DNA from 2 places in the Hydrogenophaga taeniospiralis genome. Region 2 is predicted to be linked to the other one. Evidence: riboswitches for the same ligand, from Rfam matches in the RefSeq annotation. Region 2 holds a riboswitch; the other holds the start of a gene.
The links. Region 2 has a riboswitch for thiamine pyrophosphate ahead of thiC (phosphomethylpyrimidine synthase ThiC). Riboswitches for the same ligand answer to the same signal wherever they lie in the genome.
Positions count from the first base shown of each region.

Region 1: another riboswitch for thiamine pyrophosphate. It lies ahead of KIH07_RS12970 (thiamine ABC transporter substrate binding subunit); the one in region 2 lies ahead of thiC (phosphomethylpyrimidine synthase ThiC).

Region 1 covers NZ_JAHBAG010000001.1:2,685,800-2,689,153, reverse strand. The annotation lists gene KIH07_RS12975 (ABC transporter permease) at 1-383, opposite strand, end outside; gene KIH07_RS12970 (thiamine ABC transporter substrate binding subunit) at 460-1,530, opposite strand; TPP riboswitch at 1,597-1,705, opposite strand; gene KIH07_RS12965 (class I SAM-dependent methyltransferase) at 1,897-2,559, shown strand; gene KIH07_RS12960 (hypothetical protein) at 2,679-2,849, opposite strand; gene KIH07_RS12955 (transglutaminase-like domain-containing protein) at 2,959-3,354, opposite strand, start outside.
Region 2 covers NZ_JAHBAG010000001.1:2,320,458-2,323,811, forward strand. The annotation lists gene thiC (phosphomethylpyrimidine synthase ThiC) at 1-1,721, opposite strand, end outside; TPP riboswitch at 1,841-1,953, opposite strand; gene KIH07_RS11115 (hypothetical protein) at 2,122-2,673, shown strand; gene KIH07_RS11120 (hypothetical protein) at 2,759-3,247, shown strand; gene KIH07_RS11125 (TetR/AcrR family transcriptional regulator) at 3,350-3,354, opposite strand, start outside.

The DNA of each region.
Region 1 (3,354 bases), 370 kb from region 2:
GGCGCGCCAAGCAGGCCACGCGGCCCCCAGAGCGCCAGCACGCCCAGCGCGGCCACCAGCGTGGGCACCACGAAGGGCAGCATCAACAGGCGCAGCACCAGCGAGCGGCCCCGGAACGCCAGCCGCGCCAGCACCCAGGCCACCGGCAGGCCCAGCGCCAGAGCCAGTGCGCAGGTGATCGCCGCCTGGGCCAGGGACCACAACACCCGCCAGCGCAGGAAGTCGTCCTGCCAGACGTCGAGCCAGCGCAGCGGCTCGTCACCCGACCATTCGCCCCCGCCCAGCCCTTCGACCAGCAGCCGCACCACCGGCGCCACCAGCAGCAGCGCCAGAAAGACCAGCGGCAGCGCGGGCAGCAGGTGGCGGGATCTCAATCCATGCATGAATGCACTGAACCCAGGCGCTCGGCCGGAGCACGGGCCCCCACCAGGGGGGAAGCCGCACAGCGGCGCAGGGGGGTCACTTCAACACCACCTTGGTCCAGCGCTGCAGCCAGGCCTTGCCTTTGCTGTTCATGTCGGTGACACCCGGGTTGTCAAACGCGGTGGGTTCGCTCGCGTGTTGCTTCATCACCTCCACGCGCGCGGCCCCAGCTTCGGCCGGGAACATCCACATCGTGGTCTGCAGCGCCTGCTGGGCCGGGGCCGAGCGCAGGAACTCGATGAACTTGCCGGCGGCGTCGCGCGCGGCCGGGTTGCCACCCTTGACCAGCGCCACCCCCTCGACCTGGCGGAACACGCCGCCCTTGAAGAACAGGTTGGTGGTGGGCGAAACGCTGAGTTTTTCCTTGGCGTAGAACACCTCGGCCGCCGGGCTGCTGGCGTAGCTGACGACGATGGGCCGCGTGCCGCCGTTGCGCGTGAACTCGGTGTAGTAGGCCTCGGTCCAGCCCTTGACCACCTTCACGCCGTTGGCGCGCATCTGGCCCCACCAGGTGAACGCCGCCTCTTCGCCCAGGCCGGCGATGGTGGCGAACACGAAGGCCTGGCCGGGGCTGGAGGTGGCCGGGTTCTGCACCACGAGCAGTTTGGCGTAGGCGGGCTTGGCCAGATCGTCGAGCGAGGTCGGCAGCGCCAGGCCCTTTTGAGCGAACCAGGCCTTGTCGATGTTGAGGTTCACGAAACCGTAGTCCACCGGCACCACACCCGAGACCACGCCGGTCTGGTCGGCGCCCTCGGCCATGGCCGCGGCCGAGGCGCGCTGGGCGGCGGGGCCGGTGTAGGCGTCGAGCACCTTCGCGGCCACGGCGCGCGGCAGCAAGGTGTTGTCGATGCCGTAGACCACGTCGGCGATGGGCCGGGCCTTGGTGAGGATCAGCTTGTTGACCATCTCGCCGGCGTCACCGGCCTTGACGATCTGCAGCTTCACGCCCGCGTCTTTCTCGAACTGCGCCAGCAGCTCCTTGGGCAGGTCGAACGAGCTGTGGGTGAGCACACGCAGCGGCACCGCCTGTGCCCAGACCGAGGGCGAAGCGCCCAGCGCCGCGAGGGAAACCGAAACCAGTGCTGCCGAAAAAAAACGCCGTTGCATGGGAAGCCGCCTTGTCAAAAAGAACGCCAGGGAAAGCGTCTGACAGGGACGGCAACGCACACATCGGCGGCCGGCTGCTCACGCTCCCTACGCTGGCACGATCCAGATCAGGTGAGAGGGGTATTTCTCAGCCGTGGCCCGCTGTGCGGTGGGCCCGGCACCCCCGGTGAAGCTGCAAATTGTAGACCCCGCCCTGTGCTTCGCGCAGCCCTGTGTTACCGTGGCCTGGGCCCGCAACCACGGCGGCCCACCCGCGAGATTGCCTCCTCGGCCCCGCATGCCCCTGCCCATGGTTCCCATGGAAGCGCTGTGCCCGTTCGATCAGAACCGTTTCACACCGCCCACCCACCATGAAAAGAACACCGCATGCCCGGCTACGAAGTCCGACACCAGACGGTCACCATCGGCGGCCTGGACTACGCCGTGCGCTCCCTGCTCGACAACCAGCAATACGCTGACCCGCACGGCAGTGCCGAAGACGCGGGCATGGGCGCTTCGGGATGGCCGCTGTTTGGCCAGGTCTGGCCCTCGGCACGTGTGCTGGCGCTGGCCATGCACAGCCACGCCATCGAGGGCAAACGTATCCTGGAGATCGGTGCCGGCCTGGCCCTGGCCAGCCTGGTGATCCACCGCCGCGCGGGCGACGTGACCGTGACCGACTGGCACCCGCTGACCGAGGCCTTCCTGCACGAAAACCTGCTGGCCAACGGCCTGGGCCCGCTGCCCTACCAGCCGGGTAACTGGGCGCTGGACGATGCCAACGGCGCCAGCGGCCTGGGCCGCTTCGACCTCATCATCGGCAGCGACGTGCTCTACGAACGCCAGCAACCGGCCCAGCTCGCGCGCTTCATCGACCAGCACGCCAGCGCGGGCGCTGAAGTCATCATCGTGGACCCGGACCGCGGCAACCGCAGCGCCTTCTGCCGCGAGATGGCGGCGCTGGGTTACGGGCTGAACATGCAGGCCGCCGACCGAACGCTGGAAACCGGCGAAACCTACAAAGGGCGCTTCCTCACGTTCGCGCGCTGAAACCGCGGACAGGTGCCGAGCGCCGGGAGGCTGAGCCACCGGCCCACTGGCGCCCGCCCACAAAAAAGGCCCTGCAAGGGCCTTTTTTGTGGGACCGCCGCGGGGGCGATCGGTACGGGTCAGCCGCCCTTCTTCGAGCGCTTGCCCGGGTTTTTCTTGCTGCGCGTGGCCACGCCACGTTCCAGGCTGACACGTTGGCCACGGCCAGGGGTGGCCAGGGAGACGCCAGCAATGGGCTTGGGACGGGGGGTGGCTTTGCGGTCGGCTTCGGTGACGATTTTGTTGCCCATGTCGGATCCAGACAGAAATTGGTTGAAAACCCCTCTATTAGGCCACAGGCCGCGCGGGCGAGGCCAGCGGCGCCCCGCCCGCGCCAGGGGGCCAACGCCCTGGCGGCCCTCAGCCCGCCACGTCCACCATGTTCCAGGTGAACGCCGAGTCGGTGGACAGGGCCTCGGCGCGGTGCACCGGCATCAGCCAGCCGTTTTGCGGGTTCACCTGGGCCGAGATGTCGATGCGCGGCGCCTGCGCCACCACGCCGCCGAAGATGGTGGCGAACGAGGCGTCGGCGGCGTCGCGCCCGGTGCCGATGCGCACGAAGCCCATGGGGATGGCGGTGCCCGAGGGGTCGAACAGGTACCAGCGGTGGCCGAGGTAGACCTCAACGTAGGCGTGGAAGTCGGTCGGGCCCAGCGCCGGGTCGGCGCCAAAGTCGATCGCGGTGGTGAAACGCGCGGGGATGTTGAGCGCGCGGCACAGGGTGATCATGAGGTGCGCGAAATCGCGGCACACGCC
Region 2 (3,354 bases):
TGCGCCTCTTTCGACGAGTCCTTGGGCAGGGTTTCGTCGTGGTAGTCCTCGGCGGTCTGCGGGTCCAGGCCCAGGGCGAACTGGTCGCGCCAGCGGAATTCAAAACGCGCCTTGCTCATGGCGTCGTCGCGCGCGCGGGCGCCCGGGTGGCCCTTGGCGATGTCGGCCGCGTGGGCCGCGATCTTGTAGGCAATGATGCCCTGCTTCACGTCGTCGCGGTCGGGCAGGCCCAGGTGTTCCTTGGGCGTCACGTAGCAGAGCATGGAGGTGCCCATCCAGCCGATCATGGCCGCGCCCACGGCCGAGGCGATGTGGTCGTAGCCGGGTGCGATGTCGATGGTCAGCGGGCCCAGGGTGTAGAACGGCGCCTCGTGGCAGTGCTTCAGCTGCTCGTCCATGTTGGCCTGGATCAGGTGCATGGGCACGTGGCCGGGGCCCTCGATCATGGTCTGCACGTCGTGCTTCCAGGCCACCTGGGTCAGCTCGCCCAGTGTCTTGAGTTCGGCGAACTGCGCTTCGTCGTTCGCATCCGCACCGCTGCCGGGGCGCAGGCCGTCGCCGAGCGAGAAGCTCACATCGTAGGCCTTCATGATTTCGCAGATCTCGTCGAAGTGCGTGTAGAGGAAGTTCTCCTTGTGGTGCGTGATGCACCACTTGGCCAGGATGGAGCCGCCACGCGAGACGATGCCGGTGCGGCGCTGCGCCGTGAGGTGGATGTAGGCCAGGCGCACGCCGGCGTGGATGGTGAAGTAGTCCACGCCCTGTTCGGCCTGCTCGATCAGCGTGTCGCGGTAGATCGCCCAGGTCAGGTCTTCGGCCACGCCGCCCACTTTTTCCAGCGCCTGGTAGATCGGCACGGTGCCGATGGGCACCGGGCTGTTGCGCACGATCCAGTCGCGCGTGGTGTGGATGTTCTTGCCGGTGGACAGGTCCATCACGTTGTCGGCGCCCCAGCGGATCGCCCACACCAGCTTGTCCACTTCTTCCTCGATGCTGGACGTCACGGCCGAATTGCCGATGTTGGCGTTGATCTTCACGCCGAAGTTGCGCCCGATCGCCATGGGCTCGACCTCGGGGTGGTTGATGTTGGCCGGGATGATGGCGCGGCCGCGCGCCACCTCGTCGCGCACGAACTCGGGCGTGAACACATCGGGAATGCGCGCGCCCATGGGGTTGCCGCGCAGGCGCGCTTCCCGCGCCGGGTCGCCCAGGTACTCGCGCATCCACTCGCGCTTGCCGTTTTCGCGCAGGGCCACGTACTCCATCTCGGGGGTGACGATGCCTTTGCGCGCGTAATGCATCTGCGAGACGTTCATGCCGCTCTTCGCGCGGCGTGGCGTGCGCTGCAGGCCGGCGGCCTCGGCGCGCAGGGCCTCGATGCGTTCGATGGTGGTGCCGTTGTTCTGCGCTTCGTTTTTCACGCCGTCGTCCAGCGCGGCGCGCTGGCGGCCGGTGTAGGTCTCGGTGTCACCACGCGCCGCGATCCAGGCGCCGCGCACATCGGCCAGGCCGGTGCGCACGTCGATGGCGGCGCTCGGGTCGCTGTAGGGGCCGGAGGTGTCGTACACCGTGACCTGCTCACCGTTGCTCAGCGCGATCTCGCGCATGGGCACGCGGATGCTCTCGTTCGAGCCGGGCACGTAGATCTTGCGCGAAGCGGGGAAGGGCTCGCGGCTGAGCGCGAACTGGTCGGCGAAGGGAATCTTGTCGGGGGCGTTCATGGCGGCGGTCTCCTGTGTGGGGCTGTGGATGCTCCGGAGACCGCCCGTCAAAACATGCACCCGGGCCCACTGGTGGCGTGGACGGACCCATCGCGCGAGGGACGGGCCGGGGATGCAGGCCCTGGGGGCTGCGCTCTTCTTTCGCTGGTACTAGCCAGATCAAGTTCACGGGTTCGGTTTTTCAACCATCTCAGCGCTGGACCTTTCGGTCCGTGCACCCCGGAGCAAGGCGCAGTATAGCGGCGCGGGCCCGGTGTGTGGATGGAATGCCCTGTGGGCGGCGGGGTTGGGCGCCTGGTGGACTCCATCTGTGGCCTGGGGGTCCAGACGGGCGCTTTTTCCCCCATACACATTCCGCTCGGATCGGGCTGCCAGTGCACCACCAGCATGCCCCCCGGCGTTGATCGTCGAAGAGAATATGCGGCCGCCCGGGTCGGAGGCGGTATCACCAGAGGGAGGAACGATGAAGCGATTGTTGTGGCTCGGCGGGTTGGTCGCGGTTTTTTATGGACACAGCGAGTGGGCGCTGTCGAAGAGCCGGGCGCTCGGGTGGATCGAGGCGCACGAACAGGCGGTGTTCGCGATGAAGGAGGGCGTCTGTGACGACTTCGCTTTTGATGTGAACGTGAACATCCGCGCGGGTCACCCGAAGGGGGAATGGCAGGTGGATGGCGGCAAGAACTATGTGTGCGATTACGTCCGGGCCTCCAACGCCCACGTCCGGGTGCTCAAGCCGGCCATCGACACCCGCACCGAGCTGGTCAGCCTGGAACGCTCCGATTTCCCCTGGATGACGGCCAAGGTCAAGGTGCGGCAAATCACCACCTTCACGCTGCCGGGCCTGCGCACGCTGAACGAGGTGGGTGAAACCACCTACGTCTTGCGGCGCACCGTCCGGTCGCTGCAGATCGCCGAGATGACGTCTCGCAGCGAGGGCCAGTTTCCCCGTTGACCGTGCACGTGGGCGGCCCGCCTTTTTGCTCTGCGACAATGCGCGGCCGCCCGGGTTGAGGCGGTTTCAAAAAGGGGAAGAGGACATGAGAAAACTGTTTTGGCTCGGCGTGCTGGCGGCTGCGTTCTATGGACACAGCCGCTTTGTCTTTTCTGCGCCGAGCATGATGAGCTGGATGCAGAAGCAGGACCAGATGATGCTGCGAGGCGAGGATGGGATGTGCGACGCCTATGCGGCCGATCTCAAGGTCGACCTGCGTTCGCAGACCGCTCGGGGAGAGTCACAGTTTGTGGGCGGCAAGGAGGAACTGTGCGAGTACCTGAAGGACGCCAGCGCGGCCTTCCGGGCGACCAATGCATCGGTGAACAACAACATGGAACTGGTCAGCATCGAGCCCTCCGGCTTCCCCTGGCTGTCGGCCACGGTCAAGCTGCGGCAGTCCACCACGGTTCGCATGCGGGGCCTGCCCGCCATTACCGAGGTGGCCGAGTCCACCACGGTGGTCCGGCGCACGTTCAACGGCCGGGAGATCGCCAGCATCGACTCCAGCAGCGAGGCGTCGCTGGGCCAATGAGCGCTTGAGGCGGTGCGTCGCGCCAGCCCGCCACTGGGGCGGGGCACCACATGGCCTTGCTCGACGCCTGGACCTCGTTCACGGCCCTGCCTCCCCTTGCCCTCACG